Regions from separate parts of the Sporomusa sp. GT1 genome, predicted to be linked through region 1. Evidence: riboswitches for the same ligand, from Rfam matches in the RefSeq annotation. Region 1 holds a riboswitch; each other region holds the start of a gene.
The links. A riboswitch is a leader RNA that binds a small molecule or an ion and turns the genes downstream of it on or off. The one in region 1 is predicted to bind cobalamin.
Positions count from the first base shown of each region.

Region 2: another riboswitch for cobalamin. It lies ahead of cobI (precorrin-2 C(20)-methyltransferase); the one in region 1 lies ahead of cbiD (cobalt-precorrin-5B (C(1))-methyltransferase CbiD).
Region 3: another riboswitch for cobalamin. It lies ahead of GT1_RS11375 (OmpH family outer membrane protein); the one in region 1 lies ahead of cbiD (cobalt-precorrin-5B (C(1))-methyltransferase CbiD).
Region 4: another riboswitch for cobalamin. It lies ahead of GT1_RS18095 (HD-GYP domain-containing protein); the one in region 1 lies ahead of cbiD (cobalt-precorrin-5B (C(1))-methyltransferase CbiD).

Region 1 is NZ_BMBX01000001.1:327,296-336,523, forward strand. Features, by position in the region: gene cobK (precorrin-6A reductase) at 1-755, opposite strand, end outside; gene cobJ (precorrin-3B C(17)-methyltransferase) at 752-1,441, opposite strand; gene GT1_RS01740 (cobalt-precorrin 5A hydrolase) at 1,462-2,535, opposite strand; gene cobM (precorrin-4 C(11)-methyltransferase) at 2,539-3,303, opposite strand; gene cbiT (precorrin-6Y C5,15-methyltransferase (decarboxylating) subunit CbiT) at 3,334-3,927, opposite strand; gene cbiE (precorrin-6y C5,15-methyltransferase (decarboxylating) subunit CbiE) at 3,924-4,556, opposite strand; gene cbiD (cobalt-precorrin-5B (C(1))-methyltransferase CbiD) at 4,535-5,629, opposite strand; cobalamin riboswitch at 5,741-5,913, opposite strand; gene GT1_RS01765 (lactate utilization protein C) at 6,120-6,734, shown strand; gene ldhH (L-lactate dehydrogenase (quinone) large subunit LdhH) at 6,734-8,905, shown strand; gene GT1_RS01775 (2-oxoacid:acceptor oxidoreductase family protein) at 9,052-9,228, opposite strand, start outside.
Region 2 is NZ_BMBX01000004.1:77,230-86,457, reverse strand. Features, by position in the region: gene GT1_RS07875 (methyl-accepting chemotaxis protein) at 1-1,206, shown strand, start outside; gene GT1_RS07870 (hypothetical protein) at 1,295-1,522, opposite strand; cobalamin riboswitch at 1,542-1,726, shown strand; gene cobI (precorrin-2 C(20)-methyltransferase) at 1,836-2,558, shown strand; gene GT1_RS07860 (iron ABC transporter permease) at 2,555-3,610, shown strand; gene GT1_RS07855 (ABC transporter ATP-binding protein) at 3,622-4,383, shown strand; gene GT1_RS07850 (ABC transporter substrate-binding protein) at 4,402-5,352, shown strand; gene GT1_RS07845 (ferrous iron transport protein A) at 5,572-5,790, shown strand; gene feoB (ferrous iron transport protein B) at 5,871-7,718, shown strand; gene GT1_RS07835 (P-II family nitrogen regulator) at 8,020-8,391, opposite strand; gene GT1_RS07830 (ammonium transporter) at 8,432-9,228, opposite strand, start outside.
Region 3 is NZ_BMBX01000008.1:59,743-68,970, reverse strand. Features, by position in the region: gene GT1_RS11390 (hypothetical protein) at 1-619, shown strand, start outside; cobalamin riboswitch at 814-997, shown strand; cobalamin riboswitch at 1,158-1,331, shown strand; gene GT1_RS11385 (hypothetical protein) at 1,433-1,690, opposite strand; gene GT1_RS11380 (hypothetical protein) at 1,766-1,963, shown strand; cobalamin riboswitch at 2,016-2,199, shown strand; gene GT1_RS11375 (OmpH family outer membrane protein) at 2,330-2,779, shown strand; gene GT1_RS11370 (hypothetical protein) at 2,977-4,431, shown strand; gene GT1_RS11365 (TonB-dependent receptor domain-containing protein) at 4,511-8,755, shown strand; gene GT1_RS11360 (C1 family peptidase) at 8,893-9,228, shown strand, end outside.
Region 4 is NZ_BMBX01000023.1:50,186-55,314, reverse strand. Features, by position in the region: gene GT1_RS18100 (M14 family metallopeptidase) at 1-855, opposite strand, end outside; cobalamin riboswitch at 1,606-1,788, shown strand; cobalamin riboswitch at 2,090-2,270, shown strand; gene GT1_RS18095 (HD-GYP domain-containing protein) at 2,556-3,128, shown strand; gene GT1_RS18090 (hypothetical protein) at 3,167-3,865, shown strand; cobalamin riboswitch at 3,906-4,087, shown strand; gene GT1_RS18085 (sirohydrochlorin cobaltochelatase) at 4,314-5,129, shown strand, end outside.

The DNA.
Region 1 (9,228 bases):
CCGGCCAGCAGTCTTGTTATTACTTCGGTGCTTGTCCGGCACAGATTTTTATACTCAATCGCCGGACGTCCAATGACCACCAGCTTCAGACCAAGTTCCATAGCGGCCGATATTTTGGTATCAGCACCACCAATAGTACCACTGTTCTTAGTTATGACAACCTCTGTACCATACTCCTTAAATAACGCCACATTAAGCGTGTGGGAAAATGGCCCCTGGATGGCAACAATATCACCAGGCTTGAATCCCAGTTCCATACATTCTGTTATTACATCAATTTGTGGCAGCACCCTGGCAATCAGGCGGCAATCTGCCAGCAGCGGTTCTGTCTTGAATATCTTTAACGTGCGGCTGCCTGTGGTTAAGAAGATTATCTTGCCAAGACCGGCTGCTATTCTTGCGGCCTCGGCAGCATCTTTAGCCAGATGCAGTTGCCTGTATTCCGGAACACTCACCTCTGAACGTTCGTAGCGTATGTAGTCAACTCCACTGGTTTCACAGGCAGCCATAGCATTTGCCGATACATTGGCGGCATAGGGATGGCTGGCGTCCACAACCGCCTTAATCCCCTGAGCAGCTATGAATTCCTGCATCCCCGCCAGTGTCAACTGTCCCGTATGGACACAAATACCTGGTAATTCGGCCAAACTTCGGCCATAATCACTGATTACCGATACAACCACCTGATAACCGCCTGCCGCCAGACAGGCCGCCAATTGGCGGCCATCCTGCGTACCGGCCAGCACTAAAATCATACGTGATAGCCTCTGGGGGTAATCATTCTCCCATTGGCTGTATATGTCTGGCTGTTGCCAATAATGACCAGTGAAAACATATCAATATGCTCTTTAGTAAAGTTGTCCAAAGTTGACAACGTCATATCTTCTTTGGTCCGGGTAGCGTGATGCACAATCCCGACCGGAGTATCGGTCTGCCGGTGTTTTAGCGCAATTTCGCGCACCGTTTCTATTTGACTTGTCCGCCGGGTACTTTTGGGGTTATAAATAGCAATAACGAAATCCCCGGCAACCGCCATTTCCACTCTCTTTTTAATAACTTCCCAGGGAGTTAATAAGTCACTCAGACTGATAACGGCAAAATCGTGCATCAGCGGTGCTCCCAGGATAGATGCTGCCGCACCGACGGCGCTGATACCGGGAATAACCTCTACTTCCGGCTGCCTGGCTGCCGGCTGCTTGCCAACAAGTTCAAGCACTAAACCGGCCATACCATATATTCCCGGGTCGCCGCTGGAAATTACCGCCACCTGTTTTCCGGTCATGGCTTTATCTACCGCCGCCTGACAACGGTCGATTTCCTGCATCATGCCTGTGCCAATGGTGGTTTTGGCTGGCAGCAGAGCTTTTATCAAATCCAAATAGGTATCATAACCAACAATAATCTCAGCATCTTCAATCGCCTGCCGGGCTCGGGGCGTCATATCCTCCAGGCTGCCTGGCCCTATTCCCACCACCGATATTTTACCGTTGTGACCGCCACAGTCACTTTGGGATATTTTGTTTTGGGCAAAATCAGCTTGTTGTTCCGCCCCGCTAGTATGGCTGCTGGTTCGCATACATTTCCCACTCCTATCTTCTCATTAACAAAATCAGATAACGACAATTCATATTGGTCTATACATTGTTCCAGTTGTTCATTGGTAAAAAACTTAATCGGCACACCCAGCTGCTCCGCCACTGCGAGCAAACCCTGTTCATCGGCTTTTACGACAGTACTGCCAATCACAGCCACACTGTTGCTGCTCCGTCCGATTGTCCGGCAAGCCTGATTGATGGCTGACAAAATTTCAGCACCGGTGGTATCCCGCCGACAGCCGATACCAAGGGCTAAACTGTGGGGACGCAAATACAGATGCTGTTTCTGAATAGTAAGTTCTTTATCGGTAATGACTACAGCAGCATCATACTGATCCGGATGGATAAGTTCACTGCTATAAACTAATGCAACCCCTTGCCTGGCTGCCAAAGCAATATACCGCTCGCTTTCAGCCAGTTCTTTATCAACAAAAAACAACACCCTGTCACCATTAACAATGGCTGCGTTTATGGTTTTTAGCGAGCTGAACGGTTCTATGGCCAGGTCAAGTTTGACTGCCAGTATGTCAGCAGCCGGCAAGCCGGCAACATCGGTAGCGGTAGTGATAACCGGCACAGCTTTGGCGGCACGGCTCACTAACCCGGTTAACTCATTGGCGCCGCCGATATGACCTGACAACAGGCTTATCGCATAATTGCCGCCATCATCCATGACAACTACCGCTGGATCGCAGCGTTTGTCCTTCACCTGTGCCGCAATGACCCTCACGACAATTCCTGTCGCCATAATGAACACCAAGCCATCATATAAGGAAAATATTTCAGCTACCAGGTCGCTTAAGGAGTCATAGGTATGATGTAACTCTGGCAGATTGCGCCCGTTTTTAGCATAGACATCAACCCCCGGCCCCAGCAGCGGTGCTATCCGTTCAGCCAGTTCGGCCCCTTTGCGGGTAACTGAGATGACTGCCAGCTTCACAATTTATTTAGCCTCCTGCGCCTGTCTGAACATATGTCCGAATTCCGGAGCATATAACCGCGACAAAGCATAATCGGTTTGCAAGACCTTACCGACCACAATCATGGCTGTACGGTCAATATTATTTTCTCTGGCAATTTGAGCAATAGTGCCTAAGGTAGCGCGGAAGATTTTTTGATCAGGCCAGGAGGCTTTTTGCACAATAGCCACCGGGGTTTCGTAGGTATAGCCGCCATCTACCAGCTCTTTAACCACATTGTCCAGCATATGCACACTCAGGAAAATACACATCGTAGCCTCGTGGCTGGCCAGCTTAACCAGTTTTTCTTTTTCCGGCACCGGGGTGCGCCCTTCCAAACGGGTAATAATTACCGTCTGGGATACATCAGGCAATGTATATTCCTGCTTTAAGGCAGCAGCTGTAGCCAGGAACGAGCTAACGCCGGGGATAACTTCAAAATCAATATTTTTCGGTGCCAGTGCATCCATTTGCTCCTGAATGGCACCATATATGCTGGGATCGCCGGTATGTAACCGGACTACCAGCTTGTTCTCTTTAACCCCTTGCTCCATAACAGCAATGACTTCATCCAGCGTCATGGAGGCGCTGTTATAGATGGCAGCTCCATTTTTAGCCAGGGATAAGAGCGCCGGATTGACTAACGAACCGGCATAAATAATGATATCTGCCTGTCCCAAAAAGCGCTGCCCTTTCACGGTAATCAGCTCAGGATCTCCCGGACCGGCTCCTACAAAAAATACATTCATTGATATTCTCCCTTCATCCAGGCTGTTTCCCTATCCGGCAGCCTGCCCTTCTTTAGTACAGGTAATAATATATATCGGGTTAAGTGCTTTAAACATATTACTGGTGCCCACCGGCTGAATCCGGGTAACTTGTACACAGCAAGCCTCAACCGCATAGGCCGGACGCTGCCGCATAAGCTGGAGAGCGGCAGACAGTGTTTCTACGGTAACAGCTGTTACAATCAGGCGTCCGCCCGGTTTCAGCAATTGATCGGCCGAGGACAAAATGTCGGGCAGCCTGCCGCCACTGCCGCCGATTAAGATGACTTCCGCCGCCGGCAGCCCGGCCAGCGCCGCCGGTGCCGAACCAAGCACAGCCTTAACATTGCCGGCCGCAAACTTAGCGGCGTTGGCCTTAATCAGTTCAATCCCCTCGGGTTCGCGCTCAATGGCATATACCCTGCCTTGCCTGGCCAATAACGCTGCTTCAATGGATAGCGAACCGGTACCTGCCCCGATATCAATGACAGTGTCGGCAGCACCAATGCTGGCCTTAGCCAAAGTTAAGATGCGAATTTCCTGTTTCGTCATCGGAATGTCGCCTCTGATGAACTGCTCATCCGGAATACCTAAGCTGTGACTCATGCTTTCACCACCATTACGCTATGTTCAAAACCGGGAGTTTCTGTGGCCTCGGCTAAGGTCATAGCAGCCACCACTTCATTGTCATAAGACAAATTGGCGCATAACCAGACATGAGCCGCCTCCGGCCACCCGAATGCTAACAGGATGCGCGAAATGCAGGCCGGATTGTGCTGAGTGTCAGTCAGGATGCCCAGCTTATGGCCTGGCCGGTAACGCAGTACCTCATCAGCGGCTGTACGGCCATGCATACTGATCAGAGCGGCATCCTGCCACACTTCGGCCACCCGGGCAAACGCCAATTGGGCCGAACTAATACCGGGAATCACCGTAATACTCTCTGGCGCAAACCGTTTTCTGACTGCCACCAGCATGCTGTAAAAGCCCGGGTCGCCGGACACCATAACCACTACATCCTGACTTGCCAGCTGTTCTTCAATAAAATCAAGCACACCGTTGATATCTTTATCAATAATCCTGGTAACCTGACCGCCTGCGGCAAAGGTATCCAGCGCCCGCTTACTGCCTACCAGAACTCTGGCCTGGGCAATCCTCCGGCTAACGACAGGCAGTACATAATCAGGCGATCCGGGGCCAATGCCAACAACTACTACCTGGTACCTACATTCCATCCTAAATGGCCTCCAATTTCACGGGCTGTCTCATCAAGCCCCAGTATATCTCCCTGTAAAGTCACAATAACGGTTCCCACTGTCAAATCACCAAACACATAACGCTTTGCCCTGGCACTGGCCCTTTCGGCCAGTACAGAATAAACCTCGGTCATATTATACCGGGCGATGATTGGCATAGCAGCTTCGGTAGTAGTCGAAGCCATTATTTCTTCGATGGCCGTCTGTGGCGCTCCGTTTAGCGCCATATAGGCGGCTATTGTCTCCAGGCGGGCATCGGCCATCCGGTTATGAGTATGGAATATGCCGGCCGACACTTTAACGATTTTGCCAAGATGTCCAAATAACAACACCCGGCGCATGCCGTATTTTACTGCATTCTCCAACATATGTCCGATAAAATTGCTTGTCTGGATTACGGCAGCGGCCGGCAGGCCGCAACGGTTGATGGCTATATCCTGTCCGATTTTTCCCGGAGCAAATACTATATCTGTATAGCCTAATGCCTGCACCACACTAATCTGCGGTACAAGTGAATTTTTAAAAGCCTCTTCTGACATCGGTTCAACAATACCGGTAGTGCCAATAATCGACAGTCCGCCAACAATCCCCAATATGGGGTTAAGCGTTCTGGTCGCCAATTTCTCTCCCTCGGGAATAGAAATTGTCACAACAGCCCCTTTATCTGTTGGCAAACACTCAGTCACAGCCCTGGTAATCATGGAACGCGGCCCGGGATTTACTGCCGGTTCACCTACCGGCACAGCCAGCCCGGGTTTGGTCACCGTTCCTACGCCAATACCTGCTTTGATCATAACTCCCGGTTTATCGGTAATAATGACCTCTGCCATAATCCTAACCCCATTGGTTATATCCGGATCATCACCGGCATCTTTGATTATTGCCGCCATACCGCCGCCGGCAACCGGCCAGCTTTCGGCAACAGGTACTGTCAGCAGGACTCCTTGTGGTGAAAAAACCTGAAGAACAGTCACCGGCTGGCCCAGCCAGGCCATAACCGCAGCCTTGGCTGCCGCTGCGGCACAAGTCCCGGTGGTTATCCCTTTGCGCATTTCTTTATCGGACAATAAAAAAGCCCCCTTGAGCAGGGGGTATAACACCAAACAACATGTAAAGATTGCCTGAATATTGTACCCACACCTGCCTATCTTCCGTAGGTCCTAGCGGCATGTGTTAGAACAGGCAGGTCTCCTGACTCTGGTTCTTCGCGTACTTAGCCTTCCCAGTTTCCCAGTGGCATGTATTAAGCAGCATCCCCATTACAGTGGCGGGACCGCGCCGGTATTACACCGGACTTCCCTATTAAGCGCAAAGCACCCATTCCCTTACATGTATCAAATTTGCGATTAGTACTATTATTCCATATAGTTAATTATTTTCCTGCTTACCAGGCAGGAATTATCTAAATTAAATAATCTAAAAATTTTTCTGTATTTTTTGCGTTTTTTGTCAATTTTTAAAAGGGTTTTAGCCTATTTATTACGAAGTGTATACTGGTCAGACCATCATACCGATTAATTCGGTTATAAGGGAGTGGAGAATTTGAAAAAAGTAAGTGAAAATTGGACCCATGCGCTTACCTCCGGTACTTGTAGCGCCAACCTGTTCCCGGAGTTTGAAACCCGGGCAAAAAACGCGGCCGCCGAAGTATTTCGCGTCAAAACAGCGGCTGAAGCCAAAGAAGTCATTGCCAATTTAGTCAAATACACCAACGCCCGCAAAGTAGTAGCCGTTGACAGCCCCTTGCAACAGGCAGCAGGAATTAATGCCACCCTAACAGACCTGGGTGTAAGCCTGTACACCGAACAAGCAGATATCGCCGAGCATGCTGAAAGTGCCGACATTGGCATCTCCGCTGTTGAGTTTGGCATTGCCGAGTCAGGCAGTGTTTGCCAGGATGCGTTAGCGTTTGAAAGCAGGCTTGTCTCGATGCTGCCTCCTTTACATATTGTTTTCATGAACAGCAATAGAATTGTTCCCGGCATAACAGAAGCTATGGAAACAATCGCCAAAGTCTACGACCGCGGTTATATCAGCTTTATTACCGGCCCCAGCCGCACTGCCGATATTGAACGCGTACTGACAATCGGCGTACATGGTCCCAGCCGTTTTGTCATTATTGCCGTTGATGAAGAAGTTAACGGAGGTAAGCAATAATGGAAGCGAATAATCGTAATATAAAAAATGAAATCCAGGAAAAGTTACAGGATGAAGTGCTGCGTGGCGCATTAAGCCGCTTTGCGGAGGCCTATCCAATATCCAGGGCCAAAGCTTATGAAAATGTTGCCGATATTGAGGCTCTGCGCGAACAAGTCCGTCAAATGAAGATGAGCGCCGTTGCCGATATTGAAAACCTAGCCGATAAATTTGAAACAGAAGCTGCCAAACGGGGCGCTAAAGTGTTTCGCGCCAAAGATGGCAATGCGTTAAAAGAATATTTGATAAACCTCTGTAAAGAAAAAAATGTAAAACGAATTGTTAAATCCAAATCCATGGCTTCCGAGGAAATTCATCTTAATCACGATCTGGAAGCAGCCGGCTTGCATGTTAAAGAAACTGACCTGGGTGAATGGATTATCTCTCTGGCCGGTCATAAACCGTCCCATATGGTTATGCCAGCCATTCACTTAAACCGTGAACAAGTTGCCGGCTACTTCTCCAAAGAACTGAAGCAGGAAATTCCGACCGATATTCCGTTCATGGTTCAGGCTGCCCGCCAAGCGCTCAGAGGGGAGTTCCTGGAAGCTGATATGGGCATATCGGGCGCAAACTTCGGTATCGCTGAAAATGGCGCTATCGGGCTGGTAACGAATGAAGGCAACGCCCGCCTTGTCACTACCCTGCCACGGGTTCATGTTGTCATCATCGGTTATGAAAAACTGATTCCCACCATTAAAGATGCCGCCCCCATCCTGCGCACCCTGCCGCGTAATGCCACCGGCCAGCTGATGACCAGTTATATGACCATGACTTCCGGTGTAACCCCGGTCATGGTCAAACAAGACGGAAAATGGGTTGAGCAAGACAAAGAACTTCATATTATTTTATTTGATAACGGACGCTTACAAGCTGCCCATGACGATAAATTCAAAGAAATCTACCAATGTGTTCGCTGTGCTTCCTGCCTCAACGTCTGTCCTGTATACACAATTGTCGGCGGTCATGTGTATGGTCACATCTATGCCGGCGGTATCGGCGCCATCCTGACGGCCTTCCTCAACAGTATGGGGGATTTTGAAAAAATCAATGAACTTTGTATCGGCTGCCGCAAATGTGTTGAGATATGCCCTGGCAAAATTGACATACCACACCTGATTGAAGAACTCCGGGCCAAAGCCGTCAAGGAACACGGTCTGCCTTTCGGTGTTAAAGCAGTAGTTGAAAACGTACTGTCAAACCGTAAGGTATTCCACACCCTGCTGCGGTTAGCAGCGATCGGTCAAAAACCGTTCCAATCCGGCCGTGTAATCCGTCATTTGCCGCTATTTTTAGCCGGCATGGCCAAAGACCGCAGTCTCCCGGCAGTGGCTGATGTTCCCTTCCGTGACCGCGTATCCAAGGTAACCAGGAAAATAAATCAGCCTGTCAAGAAAATCGCCTTCTTTAGCGGCTGTAACATTGATTTTATTTTCCCGGAAACCGGTGAGTCGGTGTATAAGGTACTACAGGATCTTAATATGGAAGTAGTTTTCCCGGAAGAACAAAGCTGCTGCGGCAAACCGGTACTGGGGATGGGTGACCGCGAAACAGCCAAACGGATTGCCAAAAAGAATATCGAGGCCTTCGAAGCCACAGGCGCTGACGCCATTCTTTCAGCTTGCCCGACTTGCGCCGAGACCTGGCATCAAACTTATATCGAATTGTTTGAAGATGAGCCGGCCTGGAAGGCCCGGGCCGAAAAAATCGGTCATAAGGTCTGCGAGTTTACCAGCTTTGTCGCGAAGGAATATCAAAAAGCCGGCCGCCTGGTCAAAACTGCCGGCAATGTAAAAGTAACATACCATGATTCCTGCCATATGAAACGCGGCCTTGGCATTTATACCGAGCCGCGCCAGTTGCTGGAAGCGGCTAACGGCTACGAGCTGGTAGAAATGAAAGACTGCGATAAATGCTGCGGTATGGCCGGTGCCTTCGGCGTCAAATATACCGAGCTGTCCATGCCTATCCTTAAGCAAAAAATTACCAACATTAAAGCCAGCGACGCTGAGATAGTCGCCGTTGCCTGCCCGGCATGCATGATGCAAATTCAGGGTGGCCTTGATAAGCAGCTGCCAAATGTAAAGATTAAGCATGTAGCCGAGATTTTAGCGGAAAATATTAAAGAGTAAATAAAGAAAACACGGCTTGCGCCGAGCCTTTGGCGAAAGCGGAAGCCGATGTTGCCCTTATCCTAACAGAAAGCATAGCTTTCTGTTAGGATAAAAAAAGGAGTCTTTCGCTGAGAAAGACTCCTTTTGGCTGTTCATTTTGCTGCTTATCTCTCTGCCTGCCCCAGGGCATAGCCAGTTTCAAGCGCTTTCTTGTTAAGTTCTTCAGTACCTTTAGGTACTCTGGCCAGTACAGCCTTGGTCAAACATTCCAGTTCTACCAGATCGGCAAAACCGGCCAATGCACCAAGAGCAACAATATTGGCAACCATAACATTCCCCAG
Region 2 (9,228 bases), on a different contig from region 1:
GACAGCGGCAGGCAAACCGCGGAACTGAATGCAAGCCGGTCACAGGCGGCCATTGGGGTAACCGGCTTTCTGATCGTGCTGGCAGGTGTGCTGGCGATCGGGCTTGGTATTGGTATCTCACGCATAATCAGTGTGCCGCTGGTAGCGGTAGCGGCGGCAGCCAATAAAATTTCCCAGGGGGATCTTACCGGCAATATTCCCGCTCGCTACACTGTGGCCAAGGACGAGATTGGCCAGCTTGGTATGTCCTTCAGCGTAATGGCGACCAATTTGAAAAGCCTGGTGACTCAGGTTGGCCAGTCTGCCGGTCAGGTTGCCGCATCGTCGGAAGAGCTTACTGCCAGCATTGACCGGTCCGCCCAGGCGTCTGAGCAAATTGCCGGAACAGTAGCCGGGATAGCTCAGGGGGCAGAGCAGCAAATGCAAGCCCTGATGGATACGGTGGCAGTGGTTGAACAAATGTCGGCCGGAGTGGACAAGATTGCGGTCAATACTGCCACCGCCACTGCTACTGCCGACAGGGCGTCAAGCTCGGCCGGGGACGGCAGTCAGGCAATTTCACTGGTCATCAGCAAAATGAATGATATCAAGCAGAGTGTGGACAATTCCGCCGCTGTTGTTGCCGAACTGGGGGCCAGGTCCAAAGAAATTGGGCAAATAGTATCCACCATTGACGGGATTGCCGCACAAACCAACTTGTTGGCGTTGAATGCCGCGATCGAAGCGGCCAGGGCCGGTGAGCAGGGAAGAGGGTTTGCCGTTGTTGCGGAGGAAGTCCGGAAGCTGGCTGAGCAATCCCAGGCAGCCACTAAACAAATTGAGAGCCTGATCAGTAGTATTCAGCAGGATACCGGTCATGCCGTTATTGCGATGAGCCAGGGGACACAGGAAGTAAATGCCGGCGCGGAAGTAGTCGGTGCTGCCGGTGATCATTTCAGGGAAATCGCAGCGTTTGTCGTGGAACTGTCCGGACAAATCAAAGAAATTGCAGCGGCAGTCGGCCAAATAGCTGCAAGCAGCCGGCAAATTGCCGGGTCGGTAAGCGCAACAGAAGCAATCAGCCGGGATACCTCGGCTGTGACGCAAACGGTTTCGGCTGCCACGGAGGAACAGTCGGCGACTATGACGGAAATGGCAGTTTCCAGTGAGAAATTGGCCAAACTGGCAGAGCAGCTGCAACAGGTGTTACAACAATTTAGGCTGTAATTTTTTAGCATCATGGAGCGACCATGATGCTAAAAAAAATTACTTCATTAAATTACCTCACAACAGGCAAGGGAGTTGTCTGGGTGTTCTACAATTCAATGTTCACCATGGCACCAGGTGCCTGCTGCACCTTTGCCAGCAGCTGCCGCCACTCTTCCAAGGTCAAATCCACTTGGCCGGACTCAATAACATCGGCCGGGACCCGGAAGTTTACGGTGTTGCCGTAGCTGGAAGTTATTTTATATATGCAATGGCTATTGGTTATTTGTCCATGCTTTGAGACCGGGGCAGACATAATCTGCTTGACTTTTTGCACTTTTAATCATACAATTTAAATAACTTAATATGGAACAGGTGCCCGATTGGGCTTAATAGGGAAGCCGGTTGAAATCCGGCACGGTCCCGCCGCTGTGAAGGGGAGCTGCCTGCAACAAGCCACTGAAGTAGCTTGCTATTTTGGGAAGGCGCAGTTTGGCTATGAACCTGAGTCAGAAGATCTGCCTGTTTGACAATCACCGGTTTTCACCCACGAGCGATGGGGAGGGGATTTGCGCGTTAGTCTGGGCAATTTCTCTGTCAACCCTTTAGAGGTGACAGAGATTTATTTATTTTAAGGAGTTGTTTTGATAATGTCAGGGATTTTTTACGGCGTCGGCGTAGGCCCCGGCGACCCCGAATTACTTACTTTGAAAGCCATTAACGCCATTAAATCATCCGATGTGGTTATTGCTCCCCGTACCGAGAAAAAGGATGAAAGCACGGCACTTTCCATTGCCCGTCCCTACATCCAGGAGGGGACTGAGGTTCTTGAGCTGGTATTTCCTATGAACTACAATGCTCAGGCTTTGTCCGATGCCTGGGTGAACAACAAAGAGATCATTCTTGGATTATTAAACAGCGGCAAAAAAGTAGCTTTTCTTACCCTGGGCGATCCTATGCTATACAGTACTTATATGTATGTTTTCCGCCTGTTGGAAGCCTCCGGCCATGAAATTGTCAATATTCCCGGCGTAAACTCCTTCTCGGCAATTGGCAATCGTTTAGGGGTGGCTCTGGCTGAAGGCGGCGATATTCTGAGCATCGTACCGGCTACCATTGATGATGAGCGGCTGGAAAAAGTGCTGGCTGCCTCTGATAATGTGGTGCTGATGAAAGTGTATAAAAATTATACCGAAATTGTTGAAAAACTGCATAAGCACGGTATGGTAGAAAATGCCGTAATGGTCTCAAAATGCGGCCTGGAAGGCGAAGAAATTATTCGTGATTTGGCGGCTGCCGGTAACCAGAAGGTAAATTACCTCTCAACCATTCTGACCAAACGTTCAAAAGTGAGTAAGCACGCATTGGCATGAGCAGTACGTTAACCGCGCTCTTGAGCCGCCAGAAGGCCAAAACCCGTCTGGCGGCTATGGTGCTTTTGGTGGTAATGGTTCTGTTTACTTTAGCTGCCGTAGGTTTTGGCCGGGCGGATATCGGTATCGAGGACGCTGCGGTTGTTATTTATGGAAAAATTACCGGCAATGCTGACAGCTATAGCCACGTAAATGGGGCTATCACGGCCATTATCTGGGATATCCGCCTGCCGCGCATTCTGGCTGCCATTGCTGTTGGCGGCGGCTTGGCGGTGGCTGGTGTTGTCTTTCAGGCGTTGCTCAGGAATCCGCTGGCAGATTCCTATACCATGGGTGTATCGACAGGTGCAGCCTTTGGGGCCAGTATAGCTATCTATCTTAATATTCTTGCCCAGAGTAGCCTGCCTGTCACGCTGTTGGCCTTTGGCGGGGCGGTGGCCACCCTGCTTGTTGTCATGTCTATGGCCCGGGTAGGCGGCTATGTGTCATCTGCCAATCTGGTTATTGCCGGGATTATTGTCAGCAGTATTCTGTCAGCCGCCATCAGCATGGTTAAGAGTCTGGCCGGCGAACAGGTATCGGCCATTGTTGCCTGGCTGATCGGCAGCCTGGCAGCTAAAAGCTGGGAGCATGTCGTATATGGCTGGCCGCTTATTCTGGCTGCTTGCTTCGTATGCTATTACTATGCCGAAGATCTCAATGTTGTATCCCTGGGGGACCGTGAGGCCCGCAGTCTGGGCATTAACGCTTCCCGCCTGCGTATGATACTTTTGGCGGCCGGAGCCCTGATTACTGCCGTATGTGTGGCTATCAGCGGTATTATTGGCTTTGTCGGCCTCATTGTGCCGCATATGGTCAGGATGTTGACCGGTTCGGATAACAAGGTGCTTATTCCGCTCAGTGGCCTCACCGGCGGTATTCTGCTGCTAACGGCCGATACATTTGGCCGTTCTGTCGGCAATATTGAGATTCCGGTAGGGGTGTTGACTACCCTTTTAGGCGGTCCTTTCTTTGTCTATATTTTCAGGATGCGCAACAAGACGCTGCAATAGGAGCGTTATTTATGATAAAAGTAGAGAACGTAAGTTTTAAATATGCTGCCAAACAGGTATTGCAAGATATTAGTTTTAACATCAGGCAGGGCAGCTTCAACGGCATTGTCGGGCCTAACGGTTCAGGCAAAACAACCCTGCTTAACATTATTACCGGCCAGCTTGCGGCGGCAGCAGGCAGGATAAGCCTGAGAGGGCGGGATATCGGTTCTTACCGGATTGAAGAACTGGCCCGCCATATTGCTGTTGTGCCGCAAAACATGGATATCCGGTTTCCTTATACCTGTCTGGAGATTGTCGGCATGGCGCGTACTCCCTTTAAGACCAGGATGCAGGGGCTTAGTGACGAAGACCTGGCGATTATTGAAAATGCCATGCGGCTCACGAACACACTGGATTTTGCCGGGCGTTTAGTTACCGAACTTAGCGGCGGTGAACGGCAGCGGGTACTGTTTGCCAAAGCCTTGGCCCAACAGCCGGAGATTTTGTTTTTGGATGAGTCTTTTTCCAATATGGATATTTATTATAGTATTACCTGCCTGAATTTGCTGCGGGAGCTGTGTGCCAAGCAAGGGCTGACAGTGGTGTCCATTATCCATGACCTGAACTTAGTCAGCGCTTTCTGCTCGGATGCTATTGTGCTTGCTTCAGGCAGCCTGATTACACACGGTCCGGCACCTGCCGTACTTACACCTGAGCTTATTAAGGAAATATTCCGCATCCGGGTTGTGAGGGCAGGTGAAACCGGTCTTGCCGTGCTTTCCGACATATAGTAAGGGAGAAGAAAGCCGATGAAAGCTAAATTGCTAAGTGCTGTAGCTGTAGTCCTGCTGGCAGTGGCGCTGGCCGGCTGCGGCTCAGCCAAGCCTGCCGCCGGTTCTGTTGACGGCAATATAAAAATCACCGATGATTTCAATCAGACCATTGTGCTTAAGGCTCCGGCCAAACGCATTATCTCGCTGTACTCGGCCCATACGGAAAATCTCCTGGCCCTTGGTCTTGAAGCCGAAATTATTGGTGTGAGTCCGGCTGAATCTGCGCAGGCAGCCAAGGACAAGCCGGTGTTTGATTACCGCGCCGACCCGGAAAAGGTATTGGCGGCTCAGCCTGATGTTGTTATTATCCGGCCGTTTATCAAGCAAAGCCATCCTGATTTTGTCAAAACCTTAGAGCAAGCCAATATTAAGGTGGTTTGTCTTTATCCGGAGAGGTTTGAGGAGTTTGACGGCTATATTAAAAAGCTGGCTGTTTTGACAGGCAGGGAGCAGCAGGCTGGTGAACAATTGGCTGCTTTTCATGCCAGGTTAAACGCCGTGGCTGAACATACTGCCAAAGCGCAGGTTAAAAAGCGGGTGTATTTTGAGGCAACCACTACAGAATACCGGACCATAACTCCTGACAGTATGCCTGGCAGGGTATTGCAGCTGGCCGGAGGCGTAAATATGGCTGCCGATGCTCAGCCGCTCAAGACCTCCGGCAGTATAGCTGCCTATGGCAGCGAGCGCCTGTTGATGAAGGCTGAGGAAATTGACGTTTTTCTGGCCCAGCGCGGTCCGATGAATCCGGGGGTAACGCCGGAGGCGATTAAGCAGCGTCCGGGATTTGACAAAATAAAGGCGGTGCGTGAGGGCCAGGTCTATATTATCGATGAAAAGCTGGTGTCCACTCCGTCTTTCCGTTTGGCCGACGGTGTGGAACAATTGGCCAGACTACTGTATCCGGAAGTTTTTTCCGTCCAATAAAATAGGGGATTGGCTGCAATAGGGATCAGAAGAGCGCATCGCTCTGTTTGGTCCTTGTTTGTTTTGCTAAAGCTGGGCAGTGCGTAATTCCTCCTTGACAAGTCATGATTAATTTTCATATAATGTGCTTGAAAATAGATAGCAGTTATCGCCAGTTAGGTGGCGTAATTTTTTATTTAAATATTGATAATGATTATTGCTATTGGAAGGGGAATATATATGACACTTGCTCAAGCTACACGCGGTCAGCGTCTTTTGATTGCTGCTATTCCGGATGCTGCCATCAGAGCACAGGCTATCCGGTTTGGGATTGCAGAGGGCGCTGAAGTGGAATGTTATGAGAAATTGCCTGCCGGGCCGATTGTTGTCGGCAGAGGCAAACAGCAAATCGCCATTGGCCGCCGTCTTGCTGAGAATATTGAAGTGAAGCCGGCCTAAAAGCTTGGTTATTTGGTTATATAGAGAAGGCGGTACATAGCGCCTGTAGCAGAGGTTGTTATTAGTCATTGGAGGAGAAAATGAGTCATTGTCATAATAGCTTAAGTCATATGGACATCCCTGAGGGAGCCAGGAAGATTGTACTTGTTGGTAACCCAAATGTCGGCAAGTCAGTGTTTTTTAACGCATTAACCGGCATGTATGTGGATGTATCCAACTTTCCAGGCACTACTGTTGATATTTCGCATGGACGTTACAAACAGGATGTGGTAATTGATACACCTGGCGTGTATGGCATTTCTTCCTTTAATGATGAAGAGATTGTCGCCAGAGATGTTATTCTTTCCGCTGACTTAATTTTAAATGTAGTTGATGCGGTACACTTAGAACGCGACCTGTTTCTGACACTGCAGGTCATTGATACCGGAATCCCTACTATTGTTGCCATCAATATGATGGACGAGGCTGCTGCCCAGGGGATTAAAGTGGATCTTGATTTGCTGGAGCATCTTCTGGGGGTGCCGGTGATCTCAACCGTAGCGGTAAAGGGAAAAGGTCTTGATGAGGTTAAAAACCGGCTTTTTGAAGCCCGGACAGGTCTGATAGAACCTGAACTGAAAAGTAAGCTGCAAGGCATGCTTAACCGGATTGGCTCCTGGGGCGAAGCACTGTTAGTGCTGGAAGGAGATCCCCATGTGGCAGAACGTCACGGCATACCTGCAGGCGATATGCGGGAAGAAATTTACCATGCCCGCCGCTATAGGGTCAATGATATTGTCAATCATGTGGTAAAAGAGACACAAGAAGGTACTACGTTTGGTACTAAATTAGGACGGTATATGCTGCGGCCCTGGACCGGTATCCCCATTTTTGCCCTTGTGCTGTATGCTATGTATTATCTGATTGGTGTCATTGTCGCCCAGGACATTGTCGGTTTTACCGAAGAGACGGTCATGCAGGGGATGTATGAACCGGCGGTGCGGGATCTGATAGGGAGATTTGTCAGCGAGGAATCGGTGCTTGGCATAATCCTGATTGGTGAATTCGGCGTCTTAACCATGACGGTAACTTATATTCTGGGATTGCTGCTGCCACTGGTTGTGGGCTTTTATTTTGCGCTTTCCATCATGGAGGACTCAGGCTACCTGCCGCGTCTGGCCACCCTGGTTGACCGGGCTATGATCAGCATCGGCTTAAACGGACGAGCTATCATTCCCTTGATTTTAGGTTTTGGCTGTGTAACCATGGCCACCATTACTACCCGGATTTTAGGAACCAAACGTGAGCGGACAATTGCTACCGCCGTACTCGGTTTAGCTATACCCTGCTCGGCCCAGTTGGGAGTTATTGCCGGGATGCTGGCAGGCATTGGCGGCAAATATATTGCTATTTATGTTGGTGTCATTCTCCTGGTATTGGGTATAACAGGTAAAATTCTCAACAAAGTATTGCCAGGCCAATCCTCTGACCTTCTCATTGATTTACCGCCCATTCGTTTGCCGCGTGGAGAAAACGTCCTGAAAAAGACGGTTACCAAATCCTATGCATTTCTTTTGGAAGCATCGCCGCTGTTTATGCTGGGTGCGCTGATTATTTCCGTCTTGCAGGTTACCGGACTGCTGGAGGCTATCCAGGCAGCGCTGGCTCCTGTGACCGAAGGCATGCTCAAACTACCGAGGGAAACAGCTACCGCTTTTATCATGGGTCTTATCCGCCGTGACTTTGGCGCTGCCGGGTTAAGCGATATGGATCTTACGGCGGCTCAGACCTTAGTGTCGCTGGTAACCATTACTTTATTTGTCCCCTGTGTTGCCACCGTAATTGTCATGTTTAAAGAACGCGGCAGCAAAGAGGGTGGCTTGATTTGGCTTAGCTCCTGGGTATTTGCCTTTATTATCGGTGCTATTGTGGCGGCGTTCGTAATGTAGCCGCTTATTGAGGTGATTGCCATGCAACAGCAAATTTGCCCGCAATGCAAAATGGTCTGTGAACAGGGTGAGGTACGCTGCCCGCGCTGTTACAAACTATTATTAACCCAATGTAATGGAAATTGCAGCAAGTGCAAAGAAAAGCATAAATGTTCCTGAAAGCGACAAAAGACCGTCACAACGGGATGAGCAAAGAGACCTTGGAATTCACTGAATTCCAAGGTCTCTTTATCGCTGTTATCTGACGCAGGGTATCCTGCATATACCTTGTCGTCGATAGCGCAGCTTTTAGGAAACAAATTTATTTCGGCATGTCAGCCGGGTCCATAATGGCGATATCGCCTTCCTCACCGGTACGGATGCGCACGGCGTTGGCAACCGGGTAGACGAAGATTTTGCCGTCGCCAATTTTACCGGTACGGCAAGCGGCCTTGACGGCTTCCAGCACAAGTTCTACCGGGACTTCACAGACGACAATTTCGACCTTTACTTTAGGGACCAGGTTGATACTGTATTCCTGTCCCCGGTATACTTCGGTATGCCCTTTGGTTAGGCCACAACCGTAGACTTGCGTCACTGTCATACCGGTAACACCAATTTTTCTCAGAGCTTCTTTGAGTTCTTCCAACTTTTCCGGACGGGTAACAACATCAATTTTGGTTATTGGTCGCATAATTTTTCCTCCTTTTCCTCAAGCGCACAGTACCTGCCGCTTATGCCAGCGTTGTCTTTTTGACAGTGATTTCTTGAGTGGCAGCGTTTACCGCAGAGCCAAGACCAACCGGTGAACCTGCCATGAAGTCCTGGTAAGCGTAACCGCGTTCGCCATGTTCGGTGATGTCAAGGCCTTGCGTTTCCTGTTCAGGGTTAGCGCGGACTTGCATGAACATACCGATGGCTTTAAGAATAATAAAGGTCATAATGGCAGCAAATATCCAGCTGGCGCCAACACCGATGAGCTGGTTGACAAGCTGGCCGGGATTGCCGTAGAACAGACCATCGGCACCGGCAGGGTTAACTGCCGTGGAGGCAAACAGGCCGGTAGCGATAGCCCCCCAGGTGCCGCCAATACCATGCACGCCAAAGGCATCAAGCGAATCGTCATAACCCAGCCTCGTTTTGAGGACAGCTACCGCCAGGAAGCAGATAATGCCGGCACCCAGGCCGATAATGATGGCTGGAATGAGGCTGACAAAACCGGCAGCCGGAGTGATGGCAACAAGACCGGCAACACAACCGGAGGCAGCACCCAGGATCGTCGGCTTTCCATGCTGAAGCCATTCGGTCAATACCCAGGATACGGTGGCAGCCGCTGCGGCTGCATGGGTAACGACAAAGGCACTGGCTGCAAGGCCGTTGGCAGATAAGGCGCTGCCGGCATTGAAGCCGAACCAGCCAAACCAGAGCAGCGAGGCGCCGATTACCGTCATCGGCAGATGATGGGGCATCATAACCTCAGTGCCATATCCTTTGCGTTTGCCAATCATCATGGCGATAACCAGGCCGGAAA
Region 3 (9,228 bases), on a different contig from region 1:
TTTGACCACCAACGATTTGGGTGAAGTGATTTCCGGTACCTTGAAAGACGATACCTTTCTCCAGCCGCGCGGCTGGGAAAGAGTAATTAATGACTACTACTACGTTTCCGCCTATGCGACCGGCTCCTTTTTCCCCCGGTTTCATCGCTCCTTTATCGAACGAAGCTATAATATGGCTATTCCCGGCTACGGGCATTTGCGCTATAAAGGCGGAACCCCGGTTACCTTCAGCGAACAGGGAGAAGTGCTTCGCGGCACACTTGCCGAGCAGGCCACCGTTCGTCTGGTGGCGGGGAAATACGGCTTTCTGACCTTGAGAGAAAATACCGTCCTGGCTTTTTATGATTCCGGGGCAATCCGGTCCGGTGTTTTGGCCGAGGATACCTACCTGCGGCCTATAGGCTGGCGAACCAACCTTGCCGCAAACGACTCAGCCGGTTTTGTCAAGTTCAGCGCTAAACAAGCCATAGAATTCGATGAGAATGGGGAAGTCGCCGTTGGAACACTCAAAGAGAAGGTGACCTGGCGTTCAACGGCTGGGGAAGTGGTCGAATTTCCTGCCAATACCGTTGTCCGTTTTAATGACGAAGGCGCCTTGGTCATTAAAACTGCTATCTAAATATGTCGGAAAATGACGAAGGAAAAAGTGTGACAAGCAGAAGTACTTGTGCTAAAATATAATTATTCCTGTTGCTTTATGACACAATATAGCTGCATAACATAAAATACAGGCTAAAAAAGTTGTTGACAAAATTACCCAACGGTGCTATATTTGAAGCAAAGAAATTAAAGGAATTCTCACAAAAAAAGAGAATAATGTACTTTGGTGCAGGTGCCCGTATGGGCCTAAGAGAGAAGCCGGTTTAAAGCCGGCGCGGACCCGCCACTGTGATGGGGAGCGAATCCATGATATACCACTGAGATCCAGCGATCTTGGGAAGGTTTGGAGGAGCGATGAGCCAGAGCCAGGAGAACTGCCTGCATGACGATCACCATTTGACCTGCGATGAATCGGGGAGGGGATTGCGATGCAATTCGTATTTTGTGACGGCAGTTTCGCCGGATTACAAGAAGCCTTTCTGGATATTTCATCACAGGAAGGCTTTTTTATATTTGTTGCAGATAATTAGTTGCTTATCCAAGGTTATGATCTTACAAAACTTTATACGAAATCAGGTATCCGTCGTCAGGGCGGATTTAAAAGGGAAGTCCGGTGTGATTCCGGCGCTGTCTCGCAACTGTGAAGGAGAGCCATATTTCTGCAAGCCTCTTACCAAGGAGAATGTGGTGATGACCCAAGTCAGGGTACTGCCTGGTTTCTAGTGTCTCAGCTGAGACATGTATATCCGTACAGCCTGCGATGCACAGGTCTGGGATTAAGAACACTCGCAGGCATAGGCTAGCTCTGAGCTAACATATGACTGGAGGCTTGTTAAGGTGAGCTTTCTCGCCTGACAGCCAGCGAGCGGTTTTTGACCCGGCACCGGCAGCAGGCAGCTTTAGCAACAGGTAAAGCGTCGATTGTTCCGCCGGGCGGAATAGTCGGCGCTTTTTGTTTCATTTGTGAGCCACTGTCATGGACCAGGCCCATGACAGCAATATACCCGGTGTCGCTTAGCGGCGCCGAATACAGATAATCAAAGGGGGATAGCGACAGCCTGCAGCCCCTTGCCGGTGCTTTAAGGGACAAGCAAACCAAAGATGCTGCGCCGGCGGGAGAATGTGAATATATTTTACCGCAGTCCGGTAGTAGGAGAGGTGAGTTATGAAACGCCGGAGGATCGAGACCTTAACCCGCGCGCTGCTGGACTATGGCTATCATGTCCGGCAGGTTCAGCACATTGTTGAGGAAGCCGGGAAGAACGGCAGGGCTGAAATGATGGAAGATGCCATTATCGAAGCGCTGGAAGCGTATGTGAAGTTTGCTGCCAGGTGCAAACAGCAAGGGCACAATATCTGCTGATTTTTCGGCATAATGCTTCAAAGTCCTGTATAGAATGAAAAAGTGATGACAAATGAATATCGTTGGGATAGGTGCCCTACGGGGCTTAATAGGGAAGTCCGGTGTAATGCCGGCGCGGTCCCGCCACTGTAACGGGGAGCAATCTCGCAGATATGCCACTGGAGCGAACGCTTTGGGAAGGTGCGAGAGAGTGATGAACCGGAGCCAGGAGAACTGCCTGTCTGACAATCACCGTTTGACCTGCGAGGTATGGGGAGGAGATTACGCAACAAGCCAGGACGGCTTTCGTCCGGACAGCGTAACCACTCCCGATGAGGGAGTTTTTTTATTGCTTAGAAGCACAAATCAAACAAGAGAGGAAATGGCATGAAGCAACTAACACGCAGTCTTTTATTACTTATTGCCGTATGTTTTCTGGGCGGCATGCTGGCCCCGGCCGGGGCGCTGGCCGCCAAGGCCAAGGCCAAACCGGAGCAAACCGTGGGCTATGTCAACCGCCAGCAGATTTTCAGCAGCTATCCCGGTATTCAGGAGACACTGAAGGAAATCCAGTCCCTGCGCGAAGCGGCGCAGCAAGACTATGACACCCGGAGCAAAGACCTGTCGGACGCGGAGCGGCAAGCCTTAAACGACACCATCGCCCGCGAGGAAGCCCGGAAGGAAGACATTCTCATGAAGCCGGTAGGGGACAAAATCGAGGCGTCCATTAAGGCCGTCGCCGAGGAAAAAGGACTAACAGTAATTATTGACGCAGCAACCGTGGTCTATGGTGGTATTGATATCACCGCCGACGTGATAGCTAAGCTCAAACAATAAGCAGCAGCGGCGACAGCGTAACTTAGCCTGTTCGTCCCGCCCGGGTGCGATAACGGCGCCCGGACAGACTGTGATAGGGAGTTCTGAACAAGGAGGTGAGTTCTTTTCCCGTGGGTACTAAGGAAAAGACCTCAACAGCCCACAAGCTGTTGACGGTCGCAGAATAACACCAAAAAACGATGGGAGAGTGAAACATTATGTCCAGTAAAGTTGCGTACACAGTGTATTCTTATCCGCCGCCCAATTTTATCGGCGAGGGCGATCTGGGAACAGCCGTATACAGCGGCGGTACAAGCGGCGATGTGATTACTGAAAGTAAAGGCGTAGTGACCCAGTGGGTCAATCCGGTGACCAGCAACACTGAACAACTGCCCGGCGATACAAAGGTGTTCTACTTTAAAAACAGCAACGGCGATAACCGGGCGATTGTACCGGCCATTCAATGGGGTGTCGGGGGTGCTGCGTGCTACTTTATGATTTATAACGCCGACACCTGGAGCGACGGCATCAATCCCGGCAGACCCATTTACGGACCGGCGCTGTGGACTGTCGTTGACAGCGGTTCCAACAATATTCCTATCACCAATCCTTACAAATTCCAAACGGCAACAGTCACGGAAAATGCAACCGAGCATTATTATATCTACGGCATTGACTTTGATAATAGAATCGTTTTCCGCGTGGAAAGCGCCGGCGACACCTATACGCTTGACACCACTGCCGGGCACAACTTCAGGCTGACGCCCCCGACGTCTCAAGATTCCTACGGTGTGGACCTGCAAATTGTCGGCGATTACTTTTACGCTCTGTTCATCAGCGGCATTAATATTTTGACCGCCAGCCCCACCTACGTCAACAGCACCGTGGTCAAGCACCTGCTGGATTTCAGCGGAACACCGTCCTACACCGGCCCGCACGGCACAACAACCGTCAACCCCGGGCCGGGCGAGTGGCCGGGCAAGAACGCGTTCAGCATTCAGCCCCAGGGCGATTTCCTGTATCTGGTCGCCCTCGGCGGCATGCAGCATAACGCCACCCCCATTGTCTGGAACCCGGAGTCCAAAATCCAGAAGGTGGCTTTGAGCGACCTGGAGGTCACCAACCTGCTTAAGGCGGCGGCTGATAACACTGACCCAGCCACTGACCGCTTTGATTTCCGGGCACTGACCTTCAATGAAAGTGGCAGCCAGGTCTTCATTCTGACCGGCGCCTATAACGCCAGCTGGGTCATGACCTGGCGCTTGTACTGGCTTACGATTGATTCACTGAACGATGCCGGGGACGCACTGCTTAGTGATTTAACATCAGCTTTCCCTCCAGATCCTACGGCAACCTTTATAGCAACCGATAACTTATCCGGCTATCTCTGGGCGCTGCTCTATTCGGAAAGTACCGGCAAGACCTGGTTCGCCCGCGGCAACGATCTGGCCATCTACGGTACCGGCGGTATTGTCGGCAATGCGGAAGGCATCGGTAATCTTACCACACTGGCCGGCAGTCCTAACCTCAATTCCATCACTATCTACGGTGGCGAAGTGGCGCCTCCCGCTCAACTGAAAGGCTATGTCGCGCCGGCCTTCGCCTCCAGCTCGGCCATGGCCCTGCTCGAACGGAAACGCCTGCTCGACGAGGTGGCGGCCGCCAAAAAGTAAGACCTGCAGGTATGGCGGGGTGAACCTTTCCCCCGCCTTTTTTATTGAGTAAATTGCATGGCAGAAGGGAAAGACAAGCTTGAAATCAAGAAAAAAACTAAATAGCAAAAAAAAGGAACTTTTAACGTCATTAGTATTGTCGGCATTGCTCTGTAGTACGCCGGTGTATGCGGGGCCTGTAATAATCGGTGAGACGGTCAACGATAAAGAACTGGGAACAGGAACTGGACCTGCAATTTACACCATTGGCGCGGGGCAGACAAAAACAACCTGGATTAACACCGATCAAACGAACACACCGGCCTTGCGCTATAAAGCGGTGGTTATTGAAGACGGTGGCATCTGGCGGCCGATGGACAGTGTTGGGTTCAGCTCCGGAGATTTAACGATAGGTGCCGGCGCCGTCCTGGATATGTCCTATAAGTATGCAGATTATAATTATGATGTATCGGGAGCAGAATGGAAAAGCCTTGTTCGCGGTTTTAATAACAACAACACCACTGCGACGAAAACCGTTTTCTATGATGGCGCGATTCTAAAAGGGACAGTATACGGCAAAGATTTCAAAACCCAATTTACCTTTAAAAACCCGCAGCTGGGAACTGGCGAGTCTGCTGCCACAGTCAGGGTGCAATACCGTTTTGATAAAAGTTTTTTCAGCGGGTCAAACAGCGGAGTGCCGTCCGGCAGTTGGGAAGCTGCTCAGGCCATTACTTTGCAAGGCACGGTGACTCAAGTTATTAATTTAAGAAATTTAACTGCCAGTGTAGAACCAAATTTAAGCTTTGTGGCAGAGATTGACAATAGCTACATTGATGATGCGCTGCACAAGTATTTATTCGTACCGACATTAACCACCAATTATACCGCCGGTGCTACCAAAAATTATGATTTAAGCTGGACGGCCACTAGTACCGACTTTCTGTCCCAGGGCGTATTCAGCGCCGCCAACGCCCAGCTCTCTATGCGCAACCTGTGGCGGATAGAGGACGGCCTGTTCTGGCAGCGGGGCGAGGATTTGCGCGCCGCCGCCCGCCTGGGGCAGACGGCAGGTGCCGATGGGACCTGGGCGCAGGTCTGGCGGGGCAAATACAGCTTTGACGGGGCCTACGGCTCCGACTTCGGCCAGAGCTATAACGGCATCCAGGTCGGCTACGACAAGCAGCGGGAGGGACGGCTGTTCGGCGGACGGCTGCACACCGGCCTGTTTGTGAGCATGCTCAATTCCGACGCCGATTTTCACCAGCACACCAAAAGGGACGGCACGAATGAAGTGCTCTACAGCCGCGGCAGCGGCGAACTGACCAGCAAGGGCATCGGTCTGTATACCACCTGGCTGGGCGATAAGGGCCATTATCTCGATCTGAGCGTGCGGGGCTCCAAACTCAGCAATGACTATCAGTTCCGCGACTCGCAGGAGGAGTTGTTCCAAAACGATTACCGTACCTGGGCCTATGGCGCCGGCCTCCGCTACGGCTATCAAAAACAGCTGGCAAATGGCTGGTATGTCGAGCCGCAGGCCGGTTTGTCCTACGGTACGCTGCGGGGTCACAGTTATACTGCCGCCAATAATATGCGCTACACGCAGGATAATGTGGAAATGCTCACCGGACGCCTGGGCGTGACTGCCGGGCGAAACTTCGTCAGCGGCAGCAAACGCGGCCTGGTTTACGCTAAAGCCGCGGTCAACCACGACTTTAAGGACGGCGGCAGCGCACGGGCTGATGCACTGTACTGGAGCAGCTACTGGGACGACTATCTGGTGGGAGCCAGCCTGCCGGTGAACACGCTGGCCGGCAAGGACACTTGGTTTGAATTCGGCCTGGGGGCCAATCTGCAGATCGGCAAAGACCAGAATGCCTTTGTCGGGCTGACCAAAACCACCGGCGGTAAGGTTAACACCGACTGGCAGGTTAACGCCGGTATGTCCTGGCGCTTCAACGGACCTTCCGTCCAAGACCGGACGGCGGAGTTTGACAGCAAGCTGACGTCGCTGGCTGCCGGGCAAGCAGCAGCGCCCGGTCAGGCCGGTACAACAAATGGCCTGACCCCGGTTATTGACGATAGCAGTGGCGTGACCCGGTTCGCGTCAACGGCTCCGGCCGAACCCGATGTACCGGTCGCTCAGGGTGGACAAGCCAGTCAAGCTGTTCAGGCCGATCAGCCGGCGGTTGCCGAGCATACACCTGAGCAGGCGGCGATTGCTTATGCTGCAAGCGGTTCTGCGAACAATACCGTTCAGATAACTGCCGATAGCAGCGACCCCGGCACTTATGCCTTAACTCCGCTGGTGGTCGAAGCCGCCCGGCCCGACTGGGAGAAAAAACTGTCTCCCGGTACCGTCTCGGTCATTCCCGTACCGGAATACAAGGGCGAGATGAAAAACCTGCCCGATCTGCTGCAGACTGTGCCGGGCGTTTATGTCCAGCGGCTGAACGGCACCGGGCATTACACCGTCGCCCGGGTCCGGGGGTCCACCGGCAGCCAGGTCAATATTTATGTGGATGGCGTGCTGGTCAATTCCTCCAGCGAAGCGGCGGTCGATCTGTCCACCATTCCGGTGGAGAATGTCAGCCATATTGAAGTCTACCGTGGCTATGTTCCGGCTCGCTTTGCCGGCGCGCCTTTGGGCGGGGCCATCAACATCGTCACCAAGAAACCGGCCGAAACCACCGGCAGCATTGCGGCCGGTATGCGTTCCTTTAACGGCTACACCGGCAATCTGGAACTGACCGCCCCGGCCGGCAGCGGCAGCCTGCTGTTCGCCCTCAACCGGGATCAGGCCAAGGGCGATTTCCGCTACGATCACCGTTATTCCGGCTGGATTAACGGTAAGGCGGTAACCAAATGGCGCAAAAACAATGATTATCATAATACTGACGCCCTCTTAAAATGGCAGGACGACAACTGGTTTGTCAAACTGGCCTATAAAAACAACAGTACCGGTTTTCCGCAGTCAGCCAGCACTAATAATGCCGATATGGTTGACAACGCCAAATACAATTTCCAGGACATTGAGAAAACCGAACTGCTGGTGGGACGGCGGCAGACTGCGGATAATCTGGAATGGGGTTGGAAAATCGATTCCTCCCATCAGGTGAAAAACGCCCGGCAGCTCGAACGCGTCGGCCCGGGCACGATGATTGTCGACAACGAATTCCGTAACCGGCGTTATAACGGCGCGATTGATGGCAGCTGGAAAATTGGCGATAATCATCTGGTGGAATTCTTGCTGGACTACTCCCGCGAAACCATGGATGTAGACAACCATAACATGCCTAACACCTGGCCTGTGCCTGCCGGCATGACCGGCAAAGTAAACCAGTACAAGCATTTCTTCAAAAAGCATTACCAAACCGACAACTATTTCCTGCAAGTGCAGGATACTATGACGCTGAATAAAAGCGGCAACCTGTTCTTTACGCCGGTGCTGCGGGCGCAAAAGCTGAAGATGGATGTTGATCTGGGCGATCCCGATATCGGTCAATGGAACTATTCCTACGGGTTAGGGCTGAAAAAAGTGCAAAACGACCACTGGACGTTCCGTGGTACCTATGGGACTTACTACAAATTCCCCAACTTCTATGAAATTTTTGGCGATGGGGTCAACGTGTTGTCCCGTTATCAGGCGTACAACAGCTCCAATACCGATTTTCTGCTCAACTCCTTTGTGGAGCGGGGCACCAGCTGGGATATCAGCGCCAACTGGCAGGGCAGGGCGCTTGAGGCCGACACCGACCTGACGCTGACCTATTTCAACCGGAATGCCCGGAACCTGACGGTGTATAACATCAATCCCATCCAGGGTTATGCGTACTATACCAATCAGGATTCCGGCAAGATCCAGGGGCTGGAACTGGAGGGGAAATTCGACTGGCAGCGTTGGAACCTGCTGCTGGCCACCACCTGGAACGACTCGTTAGTGACCAAAGGGAAGAACAATCCCGCCTCGCAGTCGGTAAACTATGAGGGACGGCCGTTCGCCTGGATACCGGAGTGGGAGGTCAATGCCCGGTTGAGCTATCGCTTCCCTGGCGACAAACTTACCGTTTTCGGTGAATACCACTATCTGGATAAGACCGGAATCTATTATGAGGATATCAAATCTCCGGATGCTACTGCTCTGTATGATTCGCTCGGGCTGACCAACATCGGCTTAAAATACGACTTTAACAAAGCAGTCAAGCTGACGGCCGGTGTTAACGATCTGTTTGACAAAGGGCCAAACCAGGTATGGCGCAGATCCAGTGACGGCAGCGTCGGCAGCATTGCCTATCCGCAGCAGGGGCGGACGTATTACATGACAATGCGGTATTTCTTCTAGACAGTGCCCTGTCCGGTGAAAAACCCATTCAGGGAATAACTGCATTGCAGCGGCAGAATTACCAGGCCTGGATAGAACTGTCCAGGCCTGGTTTCTGGTAGCTGCCGCAAGGTCCATTGTAAGGAGGGATATATTTTATGAAACTGCAAGTAGTATTGCCCGGCAACCGCACGGTGGGGACAGGCTGGCTGCCGCCGCTGCCTGACCTGCGCGACTACACCGAATGCCATCCCAAATTGCGGGAAATCATCAAACGACTGGGGCTTGACAAGATTGTGCCGCTGCCGCCCAAGGCCGACCTGCGCCAATGGTGCAGCACGCCGGTGCCGGACCAGGGCCAGCTGGGGGCCTGCACCGCCCACGCGGCGGCGGCCATTATTGAATACTTTCAGAACCGGGCCTTTGGCCGGCATTTTGCCGCCTCGCGGCTGTTTATCTATAAAAATGCCCGCAACCTGCAAGGAGTGAGCGGC
Region 4 (5,129 bases), on a different contig from region 1:
CCGGATGCATTTCCCGAAAAAGTTCTCTGTATGACCTAACAGATCGCCCTTTTTCACTATCCCATTTTCCTCTATAGCGGGATACCAAAGGCCTGCCTCTGCGGCCGCCAGGTAAATAGTTTTATTATATACCTTTTTATCACATACAGGTTCTGCCGGATTAAACACATATACACCCAGGTGATTAAATAGTAAACGGATATCCTTTTGATATGCCTGCACCCATGCTTCCTTGCAATAACCGCAGTATCCCCGTTCCAGCAGGAGACCCGGTATACCCAGTTTGGCGGCATAACTATATTGTCCCGTAGCTGCAGTTGAGGCAATCAGGTAGGGAATATCGGTCGCCCGCGCGGCCGCTTCCGAAGTTTTATGAACCTCTTCTCCTGCCGCTGCAGGGAAGAACAGGCAGGGGGTGAGAGGCTCCATTTGGCCGCCGCTGTGCAAGTCAATGATGAATCCGGCCTGGGGAAAAATCTCGCGGACAAAGTAGTCGGCGATACGGTCGCCGGTACCACCATCCGGGCTGCCCGGGTAATTGGCGTTTAAATTCGCGCCATCTTCCGGTACACGGTCTGGTGATTTCGCCCAGAACCCACTGGTGTTAACGCAATGCAGCAATAATATTCGCCCCTTGACCCTGACCGGATTAATTTCCGCTGCCACGCGGATGGCCGCGGCGACTCCGGGGTATTCCCCGCTGTGGATGCCTGCCGTAACAACAATGGTAGGGCCGTCCTCATTACCATAAATCAAAGTAGCCGGCATTTCATATCCCGCTACACCTGGCTCGATCAAAACCTGTTTCTTTTCTCCCCGGGCCACACTGTATCCGCAAATCGTCCATTGGTTCATTGTATCATCCTCCTGTACTCTGTCATGATATATGATTTCATCCGCTGGTTTGACTTCTCCAACACTGATTTGTTGATACGGCAAACTTTCAATCCCATTGCTTTCGCGTTATAGTCCGGCACTATGTCTTTACCATGATTATCTATATTTTATTGCAATTGAACTTAAAAAAGGAGCAACCTTAGCGGCCTCTCCTTTACGCTTTATGCATTTGCAAACATTTTATCCTGTATGGGAAAGTTCAATATAATGGTCATATTATACCAGTCTGACAAGTGAGGTGTCTACAAATTTTGTTAGAAGGGATTAAAGAGCTGGTTTTGGCAGAAGGGGATTGTCCTGAAGTATTATTACAGAGAAGACTGCCTTTGACCCTCAAGAAGTTTCAGTGGTAAAATAAGCATATAATAAGAATACTATTTTACTACAGGAGGTGCTTGCAGTGAATATAAAACCTTCGGCCGCAATACGCAAGAATTATAACGAAATATCTGCACTTTGTAAAAAGTTTCCCGAACATGGGGCATGACTTATTGATCGCAAATGTCTATAGGAAACTGCTTGTGGACAAACGTTACCTCTTTATTTACAAGATTAAAGACAATACGGTATATCTTGATTATGTGGTTGATTGCCGTCAAGAGTACCCCTGGTTGATTTAATATAAATGAATTCTTAAATGACTGTTTGTCAGGGCGGTATTGACAGGTATTTCCGGATATGGTATAGTCATATGCATAGCAAGGATAAACTAAATATTTCGAGATAGGTGCCCTTAGGGGCTTAATAGGGAAGTCCGGTTAGAAGCCGGCGCGGTCCCGCCACTGTAACGGGGAGTAAGCTTAAGTTATACCACTGGGATGTATTTCCTGGGAAGGTTTAAGCAAGCCATGATCCGGAGTCAGGAGAACTGCCTGTCTGACAATCACCGTTTTTCACCCACGAGGTATGGGGAGGGGATTACAGTAGACGCTTCTATGGCGTAGCTGATTAATTCGCTCCTGGTATATAAACCAGGAGCTTTCTATTAGTCTACTGATTATTACTCCCAGCTTTTCAACGGTTGGGAGTTTTAATATTTCTTCAGGACATTCTTCTCAAAACGCTCCTTTCGAACTTTTGCGCCGCTGGCGCGCGGGCCAATTTGGCCCTAATTTTTTACAATTATACTTTAACATAAAAATTGTATTCAACAACCAATAGCGTGGCAAGAGCAGTTGAATACACCGGGAAAACTTAATATGACAGTATAGGTGCCTGCGAGGCTTAATAGATAAGCCGGTGCAATACCGGCGCGGTCCCGCCACTGTAATGGGGAGCAAACTCAAAAAATGTCACTGAGATTATTGTCTTGGGAAGGCCTGAGCCAGCGATGATCCAGAGCCAGGAGAACTGCCTATATGATAATCACCGTTTTATCCACGAGCGATGGGGAGGGGATTAGCGCAGCAGTTTGGCTTGTGCTTATTTTGTCCCGGCGTATGTTATACGCCGGGATTTTATCGGTATAGCGATACTGTTTTGTCTGTCTCCTCGCCTTTCAGCAGGGAGACTTTTGTGTTATGGCTCGGCAGCTTTCCAGGGGATGCTGCAATATTGCAGCGGGATAATAGCGTAATCCTCCCTTCACTGTCACGGGTCCTACCCTTCGCTTTACGGCTTTGACTGACTAAGACGGCTTATAAACAAGGAGGATACCAATGAGGAGAATTGAAAAGTTAATGGAACTTTTTCACAACTATGACCCTGCTACATTGAGGCATTGTCAAAGTGTTGGTATGCACATGCTGGAATGGGCGGATTGTATGGGGTTTTCCGATAAAAAAATACAAATAGCATATTATTGTGGTTTAATGCATGATATCGGCAGATTGTGCCTGCCTGGCAATGTATTTAATAAACTTGAACCATTATCAGACGACGAACAGGATATGCACAAACTTCATACGGTATATGGCTGGGTCATCCTTAATAGTGTGGGGCTGAAGGAAATAAGTCCTATTGTTCGTTATCACCATGAACGGTATGATGGAACAGGATATCCGGAAGGCCTGAAAGAAGCCGAGATTCCCTTTCTAAGCAGAATGCTTTCTATCTGCGATGCTTTCGATGAGATGACAAACAGACAAGGAACGAATAATCTAAGCGGCCGCCAGGCGTTGCAAGCAGTGGAAACCTGCGCCGGGACACGGTTTGATCCGTGGCTGTGCCAGCAATTTGTCAGTTATATAAGGAAAGTAGAAACACTAAAAGCGGTTGCTAATTTCGCATAAACCGGTTGATATCAGATAATATAAGAGGGATGTGTAGTATGATTTTACATATTGCTAACGGCTCAATACTGAAATCCTATTTAGAGACTAAAGGCATTTCAGGCCAGAAGATTATTGCATTTAATGAATCCATGATTACCGGGAAATGCGCGGAGACAATTTTTAGTGAGGAATTCTTTCAATTACGGGCAGAAACCTTACAGGTTGCTTATGAGCGCTATAACGAATTGACGGTGACAGAACTAGAGGCATTATTAAGTCACTCGTATTCGGAGATTATATTATGGTTTGATGCCGATATGTTTTGTCAGATGAATATTTTAACCTTGTGCGCCTATCTGGATGCCAGCAACTATCAGGGGGAAGTGCATTTACATATTATCCGGCACGATTTCTGGCAATATGACAGTTTGCAGGACATAATACGTATATCCTATCAAATTAACCCTGCGGGATATTACGAGATATACCGGGAGGTTCTCTTGCAAAGACGGCCAACAAGAGAAAAATATCCGGTTTTTGCAGAATTAAACGCAGGAATTAACTTGTACACAAACTATATTTCCGCTAATAGCGATATTCGGTTAGCCATAACAAAAATGGTTAAAGAAAACAAAGATAAACCGTTTGTAATAAAAGAAATAAACGAGAAATATCCTCATTATGGTATCGGTGATTACAATATTCAGCTGATTTATCGTGATATAGTAGATAGGATTCAAATTAATATGGATTGACAATCACTTCCTGCAGTGTTATGCTAATTTCATAAGAAAACTACATATGTTAGAGATAGGTGCCTTACAGGCTTAATAGGGAAGACCGGTTAAATGCCGGCGCGGTCCCGCCACTGTAACGGGGAGCAGGCTTAAGATATACCACTGGGATGGATTTTCTGGGAAGGTTTAAGCAGGCTATGATCCGGAGTCAGGAGAACTGCCTATCTGACAATCGCCGTTTGTTACCCACGAGGTATGGGGAGGGGATTATAGTAGGCGCTTTTATGGCGTAACTGGCTAATTCGCTCCTGGTTTACACACCAGGAGCTTTCTGTTCGGGCTACTGTTCAAACCTCTCACCGCTACGGTTGAGAGGTTTGCTGTTTTAATCACAGGCTGCTCCCATCATCCTGGTAACGAAGGCGTGTCCGGTAATCAAAAAATATGAAGGAGTTGTTTTTGGCCAATGAAAAACATCTATTCGTTTATCACCACCCTGTGCATGCTGGCTGTATTTGGCTGTGTAAGTCTGGTTCCGTCACTGGCAGCGGCTGCACCGGCTCAGGCAGGCAAAAAGGCTATTTTAGTTGTAAGCTTTGGTACTACGTATCCTGAAACTTTAAAGACAACCATTGAAGCTGTTGAAACCAAAATAAAAGCAGAATTTCCCGAGTACGAAGTTCGCCGGGCTTTTACTTCCCGGATTATCATTAAAAGAATTGCTGAACGTGACGGCGTGAAAATCGATACCGAAAAAGAAGCGCTTGACCGTTTAAAAGCCGAAGGCTTTAATGAAGTTATTGTTCAGCCGCTGCATATTGCTGCCGGTGAAGAGTTTGATTTGGTGAAGGGTGTTGTAAAACATCATGAAGCCGCTAAAACCTTTGACAAAATTGCCTTAGGCAGACCTATTATGTATTTTATGGGACAAGAAGAGAAACCTGATGACTATTTAGCTGCTGCTAAAGCATTAGAAAACCAGTTCCCCAAACAGAAAAAAGACGAAGCCATTGTACTGATGGGACATGGTGGCAGCCATCCCGGAAATTCGGCTTATGCCGCCATGCAGCTTAAATTACAGGATGAAGGCTATAAAAACGTATATCTGTTCACCGTGGAAGGGTATCCGTCCTTCGACAATATGCTGGCTAAATTAAAAGCCAACAAAGTAAAAAAAGTTACTCTTATGCCGTTCATGCTGGTAGCCGGTGACCATGCTACCAACGATATGGCCGGTGATGAAGAGGATTCAGCAAAAAGCCAGCTTATTGCCGCCGGCTTT